One region of the Fulvivirga sp. genome, then DNA from elsewhere that is predicted to be linked to it. Evidence: riboswitches for the same ligand, from Rfam matches in the RefSeq annotation. Region 1 holds a riboswitch; each other region holds the start of a gene.

Region 1 (7,900 bases):
CTCTTCATAATATTTAGAGACAAATGGCTCCTCGGGCTTATTTTTATTAATCTTCAATACAAAATCCTCAAAGCTTCCATCAATCCCAATTTTGGAGCTTGTCACAAAATACTCATCAAAATCTTTGATGATGCCTATCTGCGTGTTACAGGAGATGTCGTCATTGAGCAACAAAGCTTTTGCACCTACAATAATGGCATGATAGCTATTGTAAACTGAGTCAGTATAAGACCCATTGTCCAATGCCTCTTTGGCGTAATGCAACTTCTCTTCAGCATCCAAAATGATGGTTCCTACTACATCCAGGCTCACTCCGGCACATTCTCCTGTGCCTATCTCAGGCACAAAATCCACATTATGACCCCAGTCAACGTACTCGCTATCTTCAATAGTAGTGATATCTCCCAAAGATTTTAAAAGGCTGTAGAAGTACCGCTTTCCCTGACGAGCATAGTAGTTATTGAAATATTCATCGTCATAGGCATTGGTTTCATAATCATCAAAAATTGTTCTGAAGGCATTCAGTATTCGCTTGCTCGGGAGCTTTATAACCTTATCAGCAATAGTATGATTTCCATCGGCATCTACACCTCCACCAAGTACCAACTGCAATGCTGGCACTACCTTTTCCCCATTTTTGATGGAGCTACCGTGCAAACCAATATTGGCTATCATGTGCTGGCCGCAGGAATTCATACAGCCACTGATTTTTATGGTCAGAAAGTTCTCGGTTATCAGGTGCTCATATTCATCAGCTATTAACTTTTCAATTTCAAGCGCCACACCTGTTGAGTTAGTCACTCCCAAATTGCAGGTGTCTGTACCCGGACAGGCAGTTACGTCCAGTACCTTATCGGCTCCGGGCTCTCCCAAGTCCAACTCCTGAAGCTTAGCATACAAGTATTCAAGCGCCTCTTCTTTCACAAATTTGAAAAGCAGGTTTTGAGTGACTGTTATTCTTATATCATCGGAAGCCACCTCATTAGCCAGTTCAGCAAGTTTGTAAGCAACAGGTGCAGATATATTTCCTAAAGGGATTTTTACATAAACAGCGAAATAACCATCCTGCTTTTGCTTAATGACATTGGTGGTTTTCCAAAGTAAAAACCCGCTTTGGTTTACAGTTACTTTTGGTAGCTTTTTAGTTTTTTCAATAGCTATAACAAACTCATCTTTAGGTTGAATCTCGATCCGTTGTGCTTTTAAAGCTTTGCGCTCCTCTTGAACTAATTTCAAGAAGCCTCCAAGTCCAAGTCCTTTATCTTGAATTAAATATTTCAAACGTGCTTTGTATCGCTTCTCTCGCTCTCCATAGCGATCAAAAACCCTGAGTCCAGCTTCAATAAATGGTATCAGTTCATTGGCTGGCAAAAATTCAAAAGCCTCCTGAGCGACCATACTCTGAGCTCCCAAACCACCACCAACTACCACCCTAAAGCCACGGACATTAGCTTTAATCTTTGGAATAAAACCAAAATCATGAAGAAAGGTGAATGCCGAGTCTTTGTAGCTAGATGAGAAGGCAATTTTTATCTTCCTTCCCATTTCCTCGCACAAAGGGTTTCTCAGAAAGTAATTAAAAACAGCATCCACATAAGGCGCTACATCAAATGGCTCATCAGGGTCAATGCCGGCTATGGAAGAAGCAGTGATATTTCTTACGGTATTGCCACAAGCCTCACGAGCAGTGATACCCACTTCCTCCATTTTGTTAAGTATCTCTGGAGTATCCTCCAACTTGATATAATGAAGCTGTATATTTTGCCTGGTAGTCAGGTGTAAGTTTCCATTGGTGTAGGTCTCGGCCAATTCACCCATTCTTATCAGCTGGGTAGGTGTAATTTTTCCATAAGGAAATTTCGTCCTGAACATTTGTACACCAAACTGGCGCTGGCCATATACACCTCTGGTCAATCGAAATTGCTTGAATTTCTCTTCATCTATTTCACCACTCTTAAAGCGGTTGATTTTAGTGTCAAGTTCAATAATGTCTTTTTTGGCCGCTAGGCTTACTTTTTCAGATATTGTAATACTCATGATTATCTGGTTAATGTTTTTACTAATTGAGGTTTTGAAAGCTTTATCGCATTTTCAATGTCCTCGAGAATGTCGTTGATATTTTCCAACCCTACTGATATCCGAATCAGTCCAGGTGTTATCCCCACTCTGTCACGCTCTTCGCTGGTGAGCTTGGCATGTGTAGTGGTTGCAGGGTGCGTTACTATCGTTCTGGTGTCTCCAAGATTTGCCGTTATAGACAGCATTTTTAGGTTATCAATAAACTCAATGGCACGCTCCAATCCGCCTTTGAGCTCAATGGTGATAATCCCACCACCCATGGTCATTTGCTTTTTGGCTAGCTCATACTGAGGATGTGATTTTAGAAATGGGTATTTCACATTCACAAACTCGGGATGTCCTTCAAGATATTCGGCAATAGCTAAAGCACTATTGGAGTGTCTTTCCATTCTGATAGGCAATGTCTCAAGGCTCTTTGCTAACAGCCACGCATTAAATGGCGATAGTGAAGGCCCAGTGTGGCGGGAGAAAAACCTCACTTTCTCTATCAATTCCCTTTTACCAAGAATTGCTCCTCCAATAGTCCTGCCCTGACCGTCAATAAATTTGGTGGTTGAATGACAAACCAGATCAGCACCATAGTTGGCAGGCTTTTGCAGATATGGCGTGGCAAAGCAATTGTCAACTATCAAAGTCAGGTTATGCTCTTTGGCCAGTTTACCAAGCCATTCCAAATCCACTAGATCAAGGCCGGGATTTGAAGGAGTTTCTACAAAAATGACTTTGGTAGTTTTCTCCAAAAGACTTTCCCACTCCTCGGGTTTATCCAAATCGGCATACGTATACGAGATGCCCCACTTTGGAAATATCTGGGTAAGAATCTGATGTGTTGACCCAAATAGAGACCTTGCAGCCAGTATGTGATCTCCAGAATTTAGCAATGCGGCCATAGCTGTAAACATGGCCGCCATACCTGAAGCCGTGGCAATACCGTCCTCCGTCTCTTCAAGGTTAACCAGTTTCTGAATCAGTTCTGTAGTGTTAGGGTTGGTATATCTGGTATAAATATCACCTGGCACCTCATCAGCAAACATGGCTCTTGCCTCTTCTGAGTTATCAAAGGCAAAGCTTGAGTTCATAAAGATGGCACTGGAATGTGCTCTTTGCGAACGCTCCAACTCGGTTCTTACCGCATTGGTATCAAAATGTTTATAGTTATTACTCATTGTGTAACCAGCTTTTTTTGGCCAATAATTCTTCTTCCTCTTCCACATAATCAGGATCCGGTACGCAGCAGTCTACCGGGCAGACAGCAGCACATTGTGGTTCTTCATGGAAGCCCATACATTCGGTACATTTCGCGGAAACGATATAGTAGAATTCGTCAGAAACAGGTTCCTGCTCTTCAGAGCCGGATTGCAAACTGCCATCTTCAAGCTCAACTTCTTGTAGCGATGTGCCGCCAGCCCATGTCCATAGAGCACCACCCTCATAGATGGCTGTATTGGGGCATTCGGGTTCACAAGCCCCGCAGTTAATACATTCGTCAGTTATCATTATAGCCATGATCACTTAGTTTTTTTAAGAAATAGAAAAAAGGATTTTTTAAACAGGCTTATGGATTAAGCCTTAGCAAACGTCAATCTGGGATCTGAAATCTTATCAGATCGGCACAGGGATTAACAGCAACAACAGCAGCAGACTACAGATGAAGTCTCTGACAATCGTTGAATCGGAAAAGTAAAATGATTGGTCATTGTTATTAATTTATATTCTTCAACTGTATCAGTTGAACCAAGATTTAGCACCTTTCCATTTTGGCGGTTGCTAGTGCTTCATAGAGCTTGGTCTCTCCACACTTCTTTATAAATCAATCACTGATGTGAATGAATTCTGGGACAATTATAGAAAATAAAATTTCAGTTGCAAAAAGAAAAAACAAATTTGTCGTCTACTGACAAATTTGTTTTCCCGTATTGTCTAGTTGTTTTCTGGTGTATATAACAGCTGCTTGCTGGAAAAATCATATAGTGTAAGCCTTCTCAAATCAAAATAAGCTGACCAGAATGAGCGTAAAGAATTAATATAGCTTCGCTTGGCGTTATCCTTTTCTGTTAAGGCAATGTTCAAATTGGTAATATCAATTTTTCCTATCAAATAGCGGTTTTGAGCCACTTTATAACGCTCCTGCGCCACTTCATCAGACTTTTTGGTAATCTCCAACTGAACCCTTAAAACTTCAAACTGGCGCACCATTGTCAAGATCTCCTGCTCAAAATTTTGTTCATCCTGAGCGATCACATAATCGTTTAATCTTTGGTTGGCCAAGGCTGTCCTCATCCTTGCTTTATTTCTTCCCCAATCTATGAGCGGAATATTAAAACTCACATTAAATCTTTGCTGATTATTGGTGTTAGTGTAAAGATCATCATAATTATCACTAGCATTGTTCAATCCAAACGAGGCTGTCATATCCGTTTGGAAACGTTCTGCCCTGGCCTGTGCCACCTCGCGTTCCGCTTCAATCTTTCGTCTTTCAAAGGCTATGAAATCTGCCCGGTTATTTTGAGCATGGGTCAATGCTTCTGAATAATCCACATCAAACTCAGGGATGGATTCAGGTAATATCAGCTCAAACTCGCGCTCATCCATTAGACCTGTAAATGACCGCAATTGCAACCTGGCCGTTTCCATATCCAGCTGAGCCTGAGCTACATCCTGTTGTGATCGTAGAAGCTGAAGTTCCACTTGTAGCAATTTATCCTTCGAGGTTGTTCCAATATTATACCTTCCCTGTTCTATTTTATAAATGGTATCGTTATTGGCCAAGTTGAATTGAGCAATTTGCTGATTGATCTGTGCATCCAGAAAGGAAAAGAACCGATCTACCGCTGTTCGCGAAATAGCCTCCTTTTGCTCAACATATTCCCTTTTAGATTCTTCATAACGCAATGGCTCTGTTCTCCTGTCCCATTTCAAATCGTTGAACCCAAATAGTGGTTGGTTTAACCTAACGTTAAAGAGTGTAGAGTTATACTGATTGATATTACGCTCCAAGTCGTCAAAATAATTGAGGTTGGAGTTAATGGAAATATTGCCTCCGGTCCAGTACAATGGCTGCTCAATTCCCAAATTGGCAAATGAACTTATCTGCTCCCTGCTTTGGAAAACTATGGTACCATCGTCAATCCTGTTGCTAAAGAAATCGCGGTTATAATCCGGCAAGGTGCCATTCAAACGCAACTGCGGGCTGTAATTGGATTTGTAAAACCTATACTGCCAATACCTGTTCTCCTTTCTTGTTTCTGCCTGCTTTGCAGCAGGAGACTGGTTTATGGCCCTGTCAATGATGTCTTCTAAAGTGAATTGGCTTTTTTGTGCAAACACAATACTGCTCAGCAGCATTAGAATAATTCCTAATGTGTATTTTTTATTATTCATATCGTAAAGATGAAATAGGGTCTTGTTGAGCAGCTCTTCTGGCCGGGGCAATTCCGAAAATCAACCCCACAGTGGCAGCTACTCCAAATGATAATATAATAGATGAGACTGAAATGATAGTTGGTATTTCAGCAATTTCAGAAACTACAAAGGCCAGTGTCACACCAAGTATTATTCCAATAATACCTCCCGAAACACTGATCATAACCGCTTCAAAAACGAATTGGTAAATGATATCAGTTTTCTTTGCACCAATGGCCAACCTAAGGCCAATTTCTTTAATCCGCTCTAAAACGGAGGCCAGCATAATGTTCATGATACCGATACCACCTACTAACAGGGAAATTCCAGCTATGGCCCCCAAAACAAAATTGAAAATGTTTTTTGTCCGCTGTTGCTGTTTTAGCAAAAGCTCCGGAATAGTAATCTCATAATCAACCGTTTCAAAATGTCGCCTTTTCAATATCCTTGAAACGATTTCTGAGATACTCAGCATTTTCTCGGTATCGTTTACCTGAAGTACAAGCCTATCCAATTGATGATAGTTTACTGACTGTTTTGGTTCGCTACTCTGGTTCGCGTCATTATCCATATTGGCAGCTCTTTTTATCAAAGCTTCCGTAATCAGCGCGCGGTTCTTATACCTTATCAGTACGGTTTTCAATGGAGTATACACGTCCATGTTATAATTTCTGATCCCCAGGTTTTCAATACTTTTCTCACTTATCAGCCGCTCTTCCAAAACACCAATAACCATCAGCCAGTGTGCCCCCACTTTTATCATCTTCCCAATAGGGTCCTGCGTACTGAAGAATTTGGATTTAATACTTTGGCCGATGATACAAACCGCTTCGCCTTTTAATAGCTGCTCACTATTGAAAAACTTACCCTGGCTCAAGGTGAAGTTAGAGATATCAAAATAGTTATTTTCAACTCCTACAAGCTTGGCTGTTCTCCTGATCCCATTTTTGATAATATATGTTTCCAGCAAAATCTCAGGACTGATCTTTTCAATTCCAGGCACAACTTCCTGAATACTGCGGACATCATTGAGGGTCAGTCCAGGTGAGAAGTTTTTGTCTTCCTTATTTGATGTTGAAGATTCTACTTCTTCCTCTGTTTGCTCTACAATAGGCGTAATTACAATGTTATTGACACCCACCAGCTTGATTTGTTCGAGAATCTCCTTTTGCGCACCGTTACCAATCGCTAACATGGCAATTACCGCTGCTACACCAAATATGATACCCAGTGCGGTGAGTATGGAACGCATCTTATTAGCCAATACAGCATCAAAGGCTATATAAAAACTAGATAGTAAATTTTTGTACATAACAGAAAGACAGGTTTAGTTCTGATCAGCTAAAGACCTGTCTTCCTCTTTCAAATAGGCTATTGGAGCACTTTCCATGTCCTTTGGAATGGATAAATAGAGTTTCTCCCCTTCTTCAACCCCTTCTTTTATCAGCGCTTCGTTGGCATTGATCTGCCCTACTTTTACTTCTTTCTTCTCGAAACCAAGACCCACTTTTTTAACCACATAAGTAATGGAATCGCCCTGACTGTGCAGGCATTCCAGCGGTACGAAAACCACATCTGGAATTGTCTCAGCTATGATATTGTTTGAAGTGGTCATTGCGGGACGTAGTGTTGTATCAGACTCATTGATCAAAATGCTTACCTGAAAAACCTTAGAGTCTGAATTTGGCTTTTGCTCACCTATATTGGCCACGTTGATAACCTTGCCAGTAAGTTTTTTATCGGGATAGGCATCTAGTCCAATGTTAACTTTTTGCCCCTGGCTGATGGATCTGATGTCCACCTCATTGACATAGGTTTTAGAAATCATTGTTGTCAGATCAGGTAATGTGGCCACTACAGGGTCCCATGCACCAATGGTAGATCCTACGCCTTTTTTTGTGCCGTTCCACTCACGCTGATAAACTACCATGCCGGGTTCAGGGGCAGTAATGGTAAATTTCTTTCTTATCTCATCCAGGAAGTTGAATTTACTCTGATCATCTGCCAGCTCTGCTGCGGCCTCCTGCATTTGGGCTACAGCTTTTTGTGATTTTAGTTTATAATTTTCTTTGGCCTGCTCATACTCCCTTTTCGATTTTGCAAGGTTGATTTCCGCCTGCTTAATTGTAGCCGGGGGCTCAAATTGAGATTGCGAAAGAATAATCTCCTTCTCCTCCACACCATATTTCAAATTGATGAGTTCATCGCGGGCTGCCCTTAGTTCAAGGGCTGTATCAAGCTTGGTTTGTGTGTATTTGGATAGACTTTGCTGAAGCTCGTTTTGTCTGTTTTGGATCTTGTCAGATAACTCAGACTGATCAAGGCGTGCTATATAGCCTCCTTTTTCAACTACAGTACCTTCATCAACAATATGATCAATTTTAACCTGCCAAATTTGGGCAGCCCTTAAACCCGAAGG
Region 2 (7,900 bases), on a different contig from region 1:
CTGAAGTATGAACATCCACACAGTAGTCATTAGCTTCTATTTGCACAATCTCATCAAGCTTTATTACCTGCCTTGAATCACCAATCTTAGTTGACAAAACCTTGATACTCTGGCTCTCCTTTATTTCCTTCATCTCATCTTCCAGAGTTGTCATGTTTTCAACCAGCACCTCAAACTCTCTTTTGTTGAGATAAAGGTGAACCATGATGACCATAAAACCATAGGCAATAAGGCCGATGGGAGCTTTCTGAAACACTTTAAATATCACAACTTCAATAAAAGAAACTTCACCTCCACTTTTGAAGACTTGTATCACCGCATACATTGTAACAGTAATTAAAAAAGTGGCTATTACTAAACCTGACAATCTTAATAAAGATTTACCATTAAAATTTTCTATAGGATGGTTAAATAGATAATAAAAGAGTCCGGCAGCTATAGCTGACCACACCATCCACCAAACCAACTGGAGGTTTAAAATCTCTCCAAAGGTGACGATTGTTCCTTGCGGATGCAGGTCAAATGAGTCTATATAGTAATACTGTTGAGCTGATTCAAAAAATATTAAAACCACTAATGAAATAGCAAACAGCAATAAGTTTTTAAGCATGATTTATTATACTCCAAAAAGCCTGATAGTGTTGTTTATAAAGCCACAACCCTAAACTTCATCCTCCTGCATCTTCATTTCCCCGACAGTCATACCTCTTTCTTTGGCTTTCTTGCGTTCCAGGCTGGCTTCATAAGCAGAAATGCCGTGAAGCTCAGAAAGGTAATCCAAATGCCCAGGAGAAGTCACCACCATTATATCATCAGGAGTAATGTCGCTAGGTGTTTCATAACCGCAAGACTCGGCAAGCATTTGTGTTTCTTTATACAGTGCATCAGCATAAGTAGCTACACGTTTAGCTGCGGCTTCAATATCCAAAGCCTTTTCCAAACGCCTGTTTTGAGTTGCAATACCTGTTGGGCAATTGTTGGTATGACACTCCAAGGCTTGGATACAGCCTAATGATAACATAAACCCTCTGGCCATATATATGGCATCCGCGCCCAGCGCCATGGCTACAGCTATTTCAATTGGGGTAGCTACCTTACCACTAGCAAAAATCACCACCTTATCACGCACCTTGTGTCTTTTAAAGGCCCAATCCGCCACAGCTAGTGCTTGTTTCATTGGTAAGCCAGAATAAGAGCTAAGTACATAAGGTGCTGCTCCAGTACCGCCATCACCACCATCAATTACAATATAGTCAGGACCTCTACCGGGCTCTTTGCTCATTTTGTCCGCTATGGCTTCTATCTCAGCAGTATGGCCTATTACCATTTTTATACCAGTAGGCTTTTTGGTGATCTTTCTAACATGATCTATAAAATCAAAAAGTCCATCAACATCACTAAACTCCTTGTGACGTGCTGGCGCGTAGGCATCCTTGCCCATAGGTATTTTCCTGATGTTGGCAATTTCCTCGGTAATTTTTTCCTTCAAAAGCATTCCGCCTTTACCAGGCTTAGCTCCTTGAGCCAACTTAATTTCAAACATCTTAACCTGGGGGTGATTAGCCATCTGCTCAAGTAACTTATCATCCATATTACCCTCTTCATCCCTTATGCCGTACTTGGCTGTTCCTATTTGAAATATCAAATCCCCACCTCCATATTCATGACAAGGCGCCAGTGATCCTTCGCCTGTATTATGGAAAATACCCGCCATTTTTGCTCCCTTATTGAGTGCCGCATGAGCTCTGTAAGACAATGCACCGTAAGACATCGCACTTATATGAACAAAATGATTTAAAACAACCGGTTCCACTCCTGTATGCTTCCCTATTATTTTCTTATAGGTTCTACCTGTCTCCTCTCCTGTTTTAATTTTAGTATTGGTAAATGTTGCTGGCATTATCAATGTAGTGCCTACTTTATCCATATCAATTTGGCTACCGAAGCCAATGGTATTTCTTACACCATTGGAAGTTTCATGCACCCAGTTTCTGGTTATTCTGTTATAGGGTGTTTCTTCCTGATCGTTGAGAAAGAGGTATTGACGTAACAATGGCCCCATTTTCACAAGCATCTTCCTTCCCCAGATTATAACTGGAAACAATCGTTGAATTGGATTCTCAGTCTGCCTTTTATCATGGATGAAAAGAATAATGACACCAACGATTACAGCAAAAATGATGAACTCACCTGTTAATGTTGCAGCCCATTTTAACACCCCAACATTTTCTAATGTTGCCTTTTGAAAATAGTAACCGTACACAGCAGTAACTGCACTGGATAGTAGAAACCAACTTATGGTATAGGCATTAAAATTACTGAGGAACCCAACCAGTGTTGGAGCTTTTGAAATGCTCTGTTGATGAAATTTTCTTTCTGTAGCCATTTTTAAAGGTATTTAAATTTATAAGCTAGCATGAAAATCTCTCATTTACAACGTAAGAAGCTGAAAATTAGCTACTAACACATTTAAGCGGCACTAAAAATTGTCTTTACAATTAGTTTATTCAATTTCCGCTTCCATTAGCCTGTTTGAAGAGGTCTGAGGACGTTCGGATTATTGAATCGCAATTAACTTTTAGTTATTTAATGGGAAATGAGAAAAACAGCCATATATTTGCATCGTTCTAACAAAACGTTCATTTACATAACTTATCGAGAAAGGTGGAGGGATTGGCCCTTTGAAACCTTAGCAACCCTTAGTCATTAAGAAGGTGCTAATTCCAATTGCAAACTATGCAATAGAGATAAGTCAGAAGAATTTTCCGATACTCTTTTGGCCTATCAATCAAAGGCCTGTCTTACGAAACTTTTCATGATGATTTATTAAATGCTAATGGAATATCCGTGAGGATTTCAATTAATATTTTCTATTATGAAAAGAGACAAATTTGAAACACTAGCAATACGCACTCAGATGGAAAAGACTGCTCAAAAAGAGCACTCCGCACCTATCTACATGACATCGAGCTTTACTTTTGATTCAGCTGAGCATGGTGCACAGCTATTTAATAATGAGGTTGAAGGAAATTTATATTCAAGATTTTCCAACCCTAATACAGATGAGTTTATTGACAAACTCTGCCTTTTGGAAGAATGTGAAGCTGGCGTAGCTACCGCCTCGGGCATGGCTGCAGTGTTTAATAGTATGGCCGCACTTTTAAAGTCAGGTGACCACATTGTTTCTTCAGGGGCAATTTTTGGTAATTCCAGATATGTGCTGACCAATGTGTTTCCCAACATGGGCATTGAGCACACTTTTGTGGATGTTGATGATAATGAATCTTACAAAAAGGCCATTCGCCCAAACACTAGAATGATTTATGTGGAAACGCCATCAAATCCAACCTTGAAATCAGCGGATTTGGAATTCATCGGTGACCTCTGCAAAGAAAATGATATCATATTCTCTGTAGATAACTGTTTTGCAACTCCATACCTTCAGAAACCAGTTCATTACAAAGCCGACTTAGTTATACACTCTGCCACCAAATATATTGACGGGCAAGGCAGGGTTTTAGGAGGAGCAATTCTCGGAAGTGAAGAGTATGTGAAAATATGTTACGACTACATCCGTAGAACAGGAGCCAGTTTATCCCCATTTAATGCCTGGGTGCTTTCAAAGAGTTTAGAGACGCTTGCCGTGCGAATGGACAGGCACTGCGATAATGCCTCTGCTCTTGCCGATTTTTTATCAGGTCATGAGGCTATTGAAGTAGTAGTTTATCCACACCACGAATCCTATCCTCAATATGATTTGGCCAAAAAGCAAATGACCAAAGGTGGTGGACTTGTAGGGTGCGTAATTAAAGGAGGTCTTGAGCGAGGCACTAAATTTTTAAACTCGTTAAATATGCTCTCGTTGACAGCTAATCTTGGTGACACACGAAGTATTGCTACACACCCCTCTTCTACTACTCACTCAAAAATGAGCTTAGAGGATCAGTTAAAAGTAGGCATAACACCAGGTTTTTTACGTTTTTCAGTAGGGTTGGAACATATCGATGATATTATCTCAGATATTGACCAGGCACTAACAAAGTCTAAATAATGCAAGAACTTCAGTATTACAATTTTGAAAATCCATTTGAATTGGAAAATGGAAAGGTTATTAATAACCTCAAACTAGCATACCACACATTCGGTGATAGAAATGCTGATGGCTCAAATGTTATTTGGGTTTTTCATTCAATTTCTGCGAATACCGATGTGCTAGATTGGTGGCCTAAGTTATTTGGCGATGGCGGGTTTTATGACCCTAAAGACTATTTTATAATCTGTGCGAACTCAATAGGCTCCCCATATGGCAGCACAAAACCAACCGACTTGGATTTTCCTCAATTTTCAGTCCGTGATGTTGTAAAATCTCAGCAGCTTCTTGCTGAACATTTGGATATACATAAAATCCATACAGCCATTGGTGGTTCATTTGGTGGCAATCAGGCATTGGAATTCAGCTATTCTTTCAAAGGCACAATTGACCACTTAATTCTTGTGGCATCATGCTCCAAAGAATCTGCCTGGGGTATTGCCGTACATGAGTCTCAGCGAATAGCTATGCAGTCAGACCCAAGTTTTGGTACTGAAGACGGTGGTGTGGCAGGTATGAAAGCAGCCAGATCAATGGCACTATTAACATACAGAACATCCAATGCTTTTATAAATACCCAAACCGATATTGAGGAAAAAGTAGATGATTTTAAATCATCTAGCTATATGCAATATCAGGGCGAAAAATTTGTAAACAGGTTTAATGCACTTTGCTATTACTACTTAACAAAATGTCTTGACAGTCACCATATTGGCAGAAACAGAGGTGGCGAAGTGAAGGCCTTGAGTGAGATACAAATTCCAACCCTTATTATCGGAATAAGCTCAGACACATTGATTCCTGTTCGTTTTCAAAGGTTCATGGCGGAGCATATTCCCAATTCAAGCTTTCAGGAAATTGAGTCTGAATTTGGCCATGATGGCTTCCTCATAGAAACAGATCAGATCATTAATAAAATCAAAGGTTTTTATGACACATTAAATTATGGTAAAAGCCAGGAAAGGACAGTATTGAAGTTTGGTGGAAAGTCCTTAAAAAATGGTTCTACTTTGAATAATGTGCTGGAGATTATAAAAAGCGAATCCAATAGTAAAAGCCTGGCTGTTGTAGTTTCGGCAAGAGGAGAAAGTACTGACTTGTTGCAAAGTATATATCAGCAAGCAGCTAGTGGAAAGGACTATTCCCAAAGCTTAGAATCCTTCTTTGAGCTACAAAAATTAGAGGATGTAGATTTCAATTTTGACAGCGAAAAAACTGAGTTAGAGGATTTCCTAAAAGCACTTAGTATTATTAAAATCCCTTCTAATGCAATAAGGGATAAAATACTGTCCTTCGGAGAAATTATTAGTGCCAAGGCAATAGCATACGCTTTAAAAAAAATAGGAGTAAATGCTGGCTTTGTTGATGCCAGGGATTTACTTGAGGCAGAAGTGGTTGATGGCAATGCTGAAATAGACTTTTTCAACTCAAGAAAAAATGTAGCTGAATATTTTTCTAAAATAAAGCCCTCGTTTATACCAGTAATTACCGGTTTCATTGCTAAAAACAAAAAAGGTGAAACCATTACACTCGGTAGAAATGGAAGCAACTATACTGCAACAATAATAGCCAGCTTTATAAAAGCAGCAGAAGTGCAAAACTGGACAGACATTGATGGTATCTATAGTGCCAGCCCAAAATATGTAAGTAATGCTGTAAAACTGGAACATATTAGCTATAAGGAAGCCAATGAGCTGGCCAACTTTGGAGCTAATATTCTACACCCAAAAACAATTCTGCCGCTATTGTATAATGACATTCCTCTTATTATAAGAAACACAAACACACCCGCTAACACCGGAACATTAATTGATAAAAACGGATCAGGAAAAGGAATAAAAGCAGTTTCTGCTGTTGAAAATGTCTCTTTGGTGAGTATTGAAGGCAAGGGAATGTTGGGGAAAGTAGGTATAGATGCACGGATTTTCAATGCCTTAAGCAAAGATGAAATTAGCGTGAGACTAATCTCTCAGGCATCATCAGAAAGAGGTATTGGATTCATCATTGATACTGAAAATGCCACCAATGCCGAATTAGCTTTGAATAAGGAGTTTCAGGTTGAATTAGAAACTGGTGAAATATCTTCCATAAGAGTCAATAGTGATATGGCCATAATTGCCATTGTTGGTAGACATAATTTCGCTTTAGAAAAAGCAATTCAAGGACTTCGGAGAAATAAAATCTGGATGCACCTGATTAGTAATAGTATCAGCGGAGAACACATTTCACTGGTCATTGATAGTAAAAGGCTTAAAAAAGCCATGAATGTGGTGCATAATCAGGTATTCGGAGCCATAAAGACACTTAACCTTTTTGCCATTGGTAAAGGAACCGTTGGTGGTAAGCTTATTGATCAAATCTTGGAAACCAAGGAATCGATGATTGATCAGCGTGGTTTGAAGATCAATGTTATCGGGGTGGTTGATAGTCAGAGGTATATCATCAATGAAAATGGGCTATCTACCAACTGGAGAGAAGAGCTAAAGAACTCTCAGCACTCTAATAACTTCAATGAAATATTAAAGAACCTGAGCGAAACTGGTCTTGAAAATATCGTGATAGCTGATAATACATCAAGTCTGGAAGTGGCAAACCTCTACCCAACTTTTATGCGATATGGCATTGACATTGTTGCTTCAAATAAGAAGGCAAATTCCATCGACTACAGTTTTTACAAAGAGCTGCGTTCAGATTTAAAAAAGAGGGCCAGACATTTCTTTTATGAGACTAATGTCGGAGCCGGCTTACCTATTATTGATACACTCAAGCACCTACATAACTCATCGGATCAGGTAACAAGGATAAAAGGGGTGTTCAGCGGTTCTTTAAGCTATATTTTTAATGAGTATTCTGTATCAAACAAAGATTTTAGCAAAGTTTTAGAAGAAGCAAAGTCCAAAGGTTTTACGGAGCCTGATCCCAGAGAAGATCTTAGCGGTATGGACGTGGCAAGAAAGCTTTTGATATTGGCCAGGGAAGTGGGTATGACTTGTGAATTTGAGGATGTAGAAATTGGAAGCCTTATCCCAGATGAGCTAAGCAATGCCAATGATTATGTAGCCTTTATTGGCCAAAAAGAGATTCTTGATCAGCACTATGAAGAGATAAAGAACGGGCTTGAGACTGACGAAGTACTAAGGTATGTTGGCGATTTAGATACAACTGCAGGAACTTTAAAGGTTTCATTGATGAAGGCCTCTAAAAATTCACCTTTAGGAAATATAAAAAATGCAGACTCTATTTTTGAAATCTATACCAAGGGTTATGGAGAACAGCCTATGGTTATTCAAGGTGCAGGTGCAGGTGCAGAAGTTACTGCCAGAGGGGTGTATTCAGATTTGCTAAGAATCGGGTCTCAGGTATGATAAGATTAAGTGGCCTCTCCAGGAATCGAACCTGGATCTAAAGTTTAGGAAACTTCTATTCTATCCGTTGAACTAAGAGGCCATAATCAGCCTGTCACACAGGCAAAAATTTTAAAGTCCACAAAAATACATAAATCAAATAAAATATCGATTATTTGACTCAATAGTACTGATCTTTCAGATAATTAGGAAAAATCTGTAGGTGCCTTTTCTTTGCTTTTCTATAAATCTTATCTCTTAACTCATCAATATTTGTTTTTTGCTCTGCCGAGACAAACACCACATCCTTATCCTTATCTTCCAACTGTTTATAAAATGCATTGATACCCGCTAGCAGCTCATCCGAATTTTCTTCCTTTTGCAAAAGATCCACTTTGTTAAAGATGTAAATGGTTGGTTTTTCAGAAGCACCAATATCCTTTAATGTTTCCCTAACCACTTCTAT
Region 3 (7,900 bases), on a different contig from region 1:
ATCGACTTACGCTCCAACAATCCATTACCTCTATTTTTATATACATATTCTTCCCTGTGATAAGTAACATCAATAAAAGGAGGTTTGAACTCCATTAAAGGATCAATGTGATTGAACAGATTCTTAATATTTTCTCCTTTTAATGGGGGCAATATTTCAAAGCTGAATAATGTTTTCTTCGCTTTTTCTATTTGTTCTGTAATCTTCATAATTCTAAAGTCTAAAAAATAATGTATTTAATAAGCCAGATTAGGTGATAGCCACTTCTCTATTTCTTCAATGGTCATACCTTTCCGTTTAGCATAATTTTCAATTTGATCTTTGCTGACCTTACCCAAACCGAAATACGTAGATTGTGGGTGTCCAAAATAGAACCCACTCACGGCTGCTCCCGGATACATGGCATATGATTCAGTAAGTACAATTTCCGTCTGCTCTTCTACCTTCAGTAAATCAAATAAGATTCGTTTCTCCGTATGGTCAGGACAGGCCGGATAACCCGGTGCAGGACGTATGCCATGATATTTCTCCTTAATGAGCTCCTCAGTAGACAGTGACTCACCTTTTGCATAGCCCCAAAACTCTTTACGAACTCTAACATGCATCAACTCTGCAAGCGCCTCTGCCAACCGATCTGCCAAAGCTTTGGCCATTATACTTTTATAATCGTCATGATCACTTTCATATTTTTCCACCAGCTTGTCTAGTCCAATGCCTGCTGTCACGGCAAATCCGCCCATATAATCATCCTTAGGCGCTACAAAATCGGCAAGTGAGATGTTAGGCAAATTGGCACCCTTTTTACCCTGTTGACGAAGAAAGTGGAATTCCACTTCTTTGCCTTCATCATTAATTATGACATCATCACCGGTATTATGAGCAGGAAACAAGCCAATAACCGCTTGAGCCTTGAGTGATTTATTGGCTATAATTTCATCCAGCATCGCATTGGCATCGTCAAAAAGCTTCTTTGCTTCTTTCCCAATCATTTGATTATCAAATATTTGTGGGTACTTACCTTTAAGCATCCAGGTTTGGAAAAAAGGAGTCCAATCAATATATGGCCTGATTTCTTCCAAAGGATAGTCATCGATAACCTTACGTCCAATTAACGCAGGTTTAGTGGGCTTATACTCTGACCAATCTATGTTTACCTTATTGGCTTGAGCTTGGGCGAAGGAAATATAGTTCTTAGCCGACTGCTTTGAGGCATGGTCCGTTCTAAGGGCTTCATATTCGCTTTTCACATTTTTATGAAAAGCTTCCCTGGTTTTCCCGCTTACTAATTCACCTACTACAGGAACACTTCTGGAAGCATCCAATACATGAACAACCGCCCCGCTATAATTTTGGTCTATTTTAACAGCAGTATGAATTCTTGACGTAGTTGCACCTCCTATTAGCAAAGGAATATTGAGTTGCTTCCTTTCCATTTCCTTCGCTACATGCACCATTTCGTCTAATGAAGGTGTAATAAGACCACTAAGGCCTATCGCTATAACCTCGTGCTCTATGGCTGCATCAATGATCTTTTGAGCAGGAACCATCACACCGAGGTCAATGATTTCATAGTTATTGCAAGCCAATACCACTCCCACGATATTTTTACCAATATCATGAACGTCTCCTTTAACTGTAGCTAAAAGAATCTTATTGCCAGCCTTGGGGGTATTGTTCCTTCTTTTCTCCTCCTCCATGTAAGGCTCCAAATAAGCAACAGCCTTTTTCATCACTCTGGCACTTTTCACTACCTGAGGCAAAAACATTTTACCTGAACCAAAAAGGTCTCCAACGATATTCATCCCGTCCATCAATGGCCCTTCTATTACCCTCAATGGACTGTTATATTTCACACGGGCTTCTTCAGTATCTTCATCAATGAATTCAATAATACCTTTGATTAAAGCGTGCGACAGCCTTGACTCCACAGACTCGCTTCTCCACGCATCATCAGCGACCTTTTTCTTTTGACCACCCTTGACACCATCAGCAAATTCAAGTAGCCTTTCTGTAGCATCTTCCCTTCTGTCAAGCAATACATCTTCCACCTTCTCCAATAAGTCTTTAGGTATCTCATCGTAGACCTCCAGCATGGATGGGTTTACAATACCCATATCCATACCATGGTTTATACCATGATACAGGAATGCAGAATGCATGGCCTCACGAACAGGGTTATTTCCCCTAAAGGAAAAAGACACATTACTCACACCCCCACTAACATGTGCCCCTGGTAAATTTTCCCTGATCCACTTTGCTGCACCAAAGAAATCCAGTGCATTCTTGCGATGCTCTTCCATCCCTGTAGCCACAGGAAAAATGTTAGGATCAAAAATGATATCGTGAGCGGGAAATTTCACCTGATTCACCAAAATATCATATGACCTTTTACAAATGTCTATCCTTCGCTGATAAGTATCAGCCTGGCCATCTTCATCAAAAGCCATCACCACTACGGCAGCACCATACCTTTTGACCTTTTTAGCCTGCTCAATAAATTCGGCTTCTCCAGATTTTAAGCTGATGGAATTTACTACTCCTTTACCCTGAATGCATTTTAAACCAGCTTCAATAATGTGCCATTTAGAAGAGTCTATCATTATCGGCACCCTGGCTATGTCGGGCTCAGAAGCTATAAGGTTAAGGAAAGTGACCATGGCATGCTCGCCATCAAGCATACCTTCATCCATATTTATATCAATGATCTGAGCACCACCTTCTACCTGTTCGCGGGCAATTTCAAGTGCTGTGTCATAGTCACCCTCCTTTATCAGGTTTAAAAACTTCTTTGAGCCTGTGACATTGGTGCGCTCGCCAATATTCACAAAATTGGTTTCAGGGGTAACGAGCAGCGGCTCAAGGCCGCTTAGCTTTAAATATGATTGATGTTTTAAAGTCATAAAATCTAAAAAGTAAACAAAAAAAAAGCTCTTCTGATAGGTCAGAAGAGCTCATAATATTTTTATAATAATGAAGGCTTATACTGACTTATCTTTCCTTAACACAACGTGTAAGGGTGGAATTAGCACCTTTGCCAGTTTAATGACATGGTTGCCAAGGCTTCATAGGGCCATTTCCCTCTGCCTTTCTTGATAAGATTATCACAAAGAACTTAACTTCAAATATATTACTATTTTAACAATCTGCACCTAAAATCTCAATTGTCAAAATTAATAGTCCAAAAATAACCCGTAAGGCGTCAAAAGGTTGTTTTAAACCCCTGATTCGACAGGATTTGAGCTGCCTAAACAACCGCAACAGTCCACTGTTATCCTGACAGCCAGTTGGCTGACGAGGTCCCGTATCGGCTAAGCCGATACAAGATGAGGCCTTGTTTTGGAAAAAGGCTCACTCGGTATTGTTTTTAATGTTAGGTTTAAAAAACACGGTCAAGCCTTACGGGCAGTGCAAATTTAAAATTAAAATGAGAGGAAATGCAGTCAATAATTTTATTTTTACTTCCGGTGTAACATTTTTTTCAACCTTAAACTATAGATGATGGAATCGTACGAATCAAATGAAGGTGTAAAACTTACTGATCAATCCTTAAAGAATCTTAACGAGACCAGAAAATGGACAATGTTCATTTCCATTGTGGGTTTTGTTTTTGTAGCACTGATGGTACTGATAGCATTATTTATTGGTTCTGTGATGAGCAACCTTCCCACTGGTTCGTCAATGCCCATTTCAAAAGGTTTTGCTACTGTAATTTATCTTGTTATAGCAGCAATTTACTTTTTCCCAATTTACTATTTGTATAAATTCTCATCGCACATGAAAATTGGCATTGTTACGAAGTCTGAGCAGGAAGTGGAGTACGCATTTAAATATTTAAAATCCCATTACAAATTCATGGGCATTCTGCTGGCGATAGTTTTGGTTTTTTATATAATGATCTTCTTTGGAAGTATTATGTTCGGAGCACTGTTTAGCCTCTAGCACCAATTAGTTGAAGGTCATAAAAATGCAAATCTTAAGTATTTGATATCATGACCTTCAGCACTAAACTTTTGCTCATACCTTGTCCTTATATCATGGCATTCACTTACATATTCAGAATGATATAGATCATGAGTAAAATGTAAATCTTTGATATCCTCTCGCGACTTTAATACTTCCAGTGTATAGTCAAACAAGCCTGTGTTATCAGTTTTGAGTCTAACTATGCCATTTTTTGAAATTATTGATTTGTAGATATCTAAAAATCTCGAATGAGTGACCCTTCGTTTTTCATCCCTATCCCTTGGCCTTGGGTCAGGAAATGTTATCCATATTTCATTGACCTCTCCTGGTTCGAAAAAGTTATTAAGTTCTAGCAAATGCGTTCTTAAAAAAGCCACATTCTCCAACCCCTCTTCTTCAGCTATGGCACTGCCCTTCCATATCCTGTCTCCTTTAATATCAATGCCAATGTGGTTGTTATTAGGAAAAAGTCTTCCTAAACCAATAGTATATTCGCCTCTACCACAAGCAAGCTCCAGTGTAATAGGATTGTCGTTTATAAACACATCTTTGTGCCAATTACCTTTTACATGCTCATAGATTGCTTTACTTGGCTCAATAACGTTAGCTCGCTCTGCTATCTCAGCAAAACGCTTTAGCTTTCCTCTACTCATTCAGGATTAAATTTTATAGACCTTCAATTTCTGCAACCACAAAGTTACTGCCTCCTATAAAAATGAAATCATTTTCTGAGGCATTATTTTCAGCTACCTCAATGGCTTTATTAACATTGGGAATACAATAACCAATCAGGTCATATTCACTGGCTACTTGCTGTAGTTTGGATGCAGGTAATGCTCTGGGTATATCAGCCTGGCAGAAGTAATACTGAGCCTCTTTAGGTAGTAGCTGCATAACTGAGGTGAGCTCTTTATCATTGACTACACCGATAACAATATGAAGCTTATCAAATGTGTAATTTTTGATTTGGTTAATCACATATCTAAGTCCAGCCTCATTATGTCCTACATCACAATATTTCAATGGTTTTGATCCTAGTTTTTGCCAGCGTCCTTTTAGGCCTGTTATTGCAAAAGCTTCTTCCACTCCTGCAACAATCGCACTCTCATTCACATCAAACCCTCTATCTCTCAGAATCTCAACAACTTTAATCACTCCTTTCAAATTCCTTTGTTGATATGCAGCCTCTTGAACATGATGAACATTAACCTCCATATTGTCAGTTCTAATGACTAACCCTTCGTTGGTGCCTACTTGAACATAATCTTCAGCGAAATAGAGGTATGAATTTAGCTGCTTTGCCCTTTTAACAAAAACACCTTCAATTTCAGGCTGGCGCTCACTTATCACAACTGGAATATTCTCCTTGATGATGCCAGCTTTTTCCCCGGCTATCGTTGTTATATCATTCCCAAGCCATTGCTGATGATCATTGCTAATGTTAGTAATGAGCGAAACCTCAGGAATGATGACATTGGTTGAATCCAACCTGCCACCCATACCAACTTCTATAATGGCAATATCAACCTGCTCTTTTGCGAAATAATGAAAACACATGGCTACCGTAATCTCAAAAAAGGAAGGCTTGATCTCCTCTATTAAAGGCTTTATCAAATCCACGAATTCAACCACAGCCTCTTTAGTAATCTCTACTCCGTTGATTTTTATCCGTTCTGTAAAAGATTTTAAATGTGGAGAGGTATAAAGACCCGTTTTATAGCCTGCCTTTTGCATGATAGCCGCTAAATAGTGTGAAGAACTGCCCTTGCCATTGGTGCCGGCTACATGCACAGATTTAAATTGATGTTCAGGGTTTCCTAAAAACTGGCATAGTTTAAGGGTATTGGTCAGGTCTTTTTTATAAGCACTGGCACCATCTCTTTGGAACATTGGCAATTGTGAGAATAAGAACTTGACAGTGTTCTCATATTCTAAATCAATATTCGTCATAAAACGTAGGAGGAATAGATTATTTTGATTTGATCACAAAGGTTACTGAGCCTTTTGTAGTTGCTGATGATACAACTCCATCATTTGTCTTACTGAATGTTATATCCCTCAATTGATCCTCATAAAATTTAGCGATGGCCATTGAAACACTACTATTTCTTATGGTAGTTTTCATAACATAACCATCTTGATCAATTAAAAAATCTATTACTACAATTCCATTCTCAGAGCTTTTATCTTTTTTATTAGGCACCTCGTCCCATATCCATCCAATTATTTGCAACGCTGGTCCGCCACCTCCCCCAGGCTGACCATATAATGCTCTGGAATCCAAGGTTCCTTCTTCGTGGCCCTTATCACCTACTTTGTTAGTATTATCGCCATGATTGGCCGCCTTTTGTTCAGTCGCCTCTCCGTCTTTACCTTTTGCTCCATCTTCCGGCTTTGTGACTTCAGTTTTTTCAACTGGCTTTGTTGTTTCCTTTTTAACTTCTTTTGGGGTTTCTTTTACGGGCTTTACTTCTTCTTTCACCACTTCTTTGGCTACTACATCTGGTGAAGCCTGTTCGTTTACAGTAGTTTCTTCCACCACTGGTTCAGCCACTTCATTCACCTCTTCTGTTTGAGTATCATCAGTTGACTCTACTGTTTCTTCAGGCAATTCATTTTCGGCAGCTTCTTCTTGAGATTGACTGTCATTGGCTTCAACCTCTGGCTGCTCCTCACCGGAGCCTACATTATCCAATCCAAAATTTAGTTCAATACCATATTCAGGAAGTGGAGGATCAGGCTCTTTCCATGCAAGCATAAATAAAAAAGCAACTAGCAATAAGGCATGCAGAGTCACCGATGCTATGGCAGCAGTTCTTCTGTTTTTCTTATCGTTTTGTTCCTCAGTCATTTACTTAGGTTTTGTTGCAATAGACACCTTAGCTTCCAATGAAGTGGCTAAATCAGCCACAAATACCAGGTGTTCTGTTGGTACGCTACTATCTATATGAAGTACTACCACACCCTCTTTTCCAATCAACTTACTTCTTAGCTCGCCTTCCAGACGGCCTTTAGAAACCTTTTTATCATTAACGTAATAATCCAGCTCTTTGGTTATAGTCACAGAAACTTTCTGCATTTCTACCGTAGAAGACTTACTTGTGGGTAAATTAACAGGCAAACCTGATGGCGTTATAAACGAAGATGTAAGCATGAAAAACACCAATAACAGAAATATGATATCTGTCATTGAAGCCATACTAAACATCGGCTCTACATTATGTTTTGACTTTAAAGACACCTGACTTTAGTTTTTTGGTTCTTGAAGGAGATCAATAAACTCAACAGAACTATATTCCATCTTATGGACAATCTTCTGAACCCTGGTAACAAGGTAATTGTAACCCAGATAGGCGATAATACCGACAAACAACCCTGCTGCCGTGGTAATCATAGCTGTATAAATACCTTCAGAAAGCAATTTAGGGCTCACTGAGCCTTCTTCCTGGGCAATGGCAATAAATGCCTGAATCATACCTATTACAGTTCCTAAGAAGCCGAGCATAGGAGCTGATCCTGAAATAGTAGCTAAAAGAGAAAGATTCTTCTCTAATTTAAAAATTTCAATTTTACCTACATTCTCTATTGACACTTCAATGTTTTTTAATGGGCTTCCTATTCTGCTTACACCTTTTTCAATCATTCTGGCGATTGAAGAATCTTCCTGATGGCAAAGCATTTTAGCGCCATTGATATCACCTTTTTCGACTAAAGATCTAATCTGGTTCATAAAACCCTCTGAAGGCATTGCTGCTTTCTTGATAGTAAGTACACGCTCAATAAAAATATATACAGCTGCTACTGAAAGAAGTGCTATAGGCACCATCATAAAACCTCCTTGAAAGAGGAGGTCTATAATTCTTACAGAGTCAGGAGAAGTGGCCGCAGAGGCTGTATCCACTGCGGTCTGTATTTGTGTTAATATCATAGTTAGTAT

The links. A riboswitch is a leader RNA that binds a small molecule or an ion and turns the genes downstream of it on or off. The one in region 1 is predicted to bind S-adenosylmethionine.
Region 2: it holds a riboswitch for S-adenosylmethionine, as region 1 does, so the genes downstream of both, RIB54_RS07195 (trans-sulfuration enzyme family protein) here and RIB54_RS04005 (4Fe-4S binding protein) in region 1, are expected to answer to the same signal.
Region 3: it holds a riboswitch for S-adenosylmethionine, as region 1 does, so the genes downstream of both, metH (methionine synthase) here and RIB54_RS04005 (4Fe-4S binding protein) in region 1, are expected to answer to the same signal.

What each region holds. Positions count from the first base shown of each region.
Region 1 covers NZ_JAVJQL010000010.1:151,376-159,275, forward strand. The annotation lists gene RIB54_RS03995 (ferredoxin-like domain-containing protein) at 1-2,037, opposite strand, end outside; gene RIB54_RS04000 (trans-sulfuration enzyme family protein) at 2,040-3,245, opposite strand; gene RIB54_RS04005 (4Fe-4S binding protein) at 3,238-3,585, opposite strand; SAM riboswitch class I at 3,784-3,891, opposite strand; gene RIB54_RS04010 (TolC family protein) at 4,000-5,460, opposite strand; gene RIB54_RS04015 (ABC transporter permease) at 5,453-6,793, opposite strand; gene RIB54_RS04020 (efflux RND transporter periplasmic adaptor subunit) at 6,809-7,900, opposite strand, start outside.
Region 2 covers NZ_JAVJQL010000013.1:16,826-24,725, reverse strand. The annotation lists gene RIB54_RS07205 (LytR/AlgR family response regulator transcription factor) at 1-610, opposite strand, end outside; gene RIB54_RS07200 (glutamate synthase-related protein) at 662-2,386, opposite strand; SAM riboswitch class I at 2,650-2,754, shown strand; gene RIB54_RS07195 (trans-sulfuration enzyme family protein) at 2,876-4,051, shown strand; gene thrA (bifunctional aspartate kinase/homoserine dehydrogenase I) at 4,051-7,455, shown strand; tRNA gene RIB54_RS07185 (tRNA-Arg) at 7,466-7,537, opposite strand; gene hflX (GTPase HflX) at 7,616-7,900, opposite strand, start outside.
Region 3 covers NZ_JAVJQL010000006.1:25,530-33,429, forward strand. The annotation lists gene metF (methylenetetrahydrofolate reductase [NAD(P)H]) at 1-209, opposite strand, end outside; gene metH (methionine synthase) at 237-2,900, opposite strand; SAM riboswitch class I at 2,986-3,099, opposite strand; gene RIB54_RS01540 (hypothetical protein) at 3,496-3,939, shown strand; gene trmB (tRNA (guanosine(46)-N7)-methyltransferase TrmB) at 3,957-4,616, opposite strand; gene RIB54_RS01550 (bifunctional folylpolyglutamate synthase/dihydrofolate synthase) at 4,630-5,913, opposite strand; gene RIB54_RS01555 (hypothetical protein) at 5,933-6,814, opposite strand; gene RIB54_RS01560 (ExbD/TolR family protein) at 6,815-7,204, opposite strand; gene RIB54_RS01565 (MotA/TolQ/ExbB proton channel family protein) at 7,211-7,891, opposite strand; gene RIB54_RS01570 (hypothetical protein) at 7,894-7,900, opposite strand, start outside.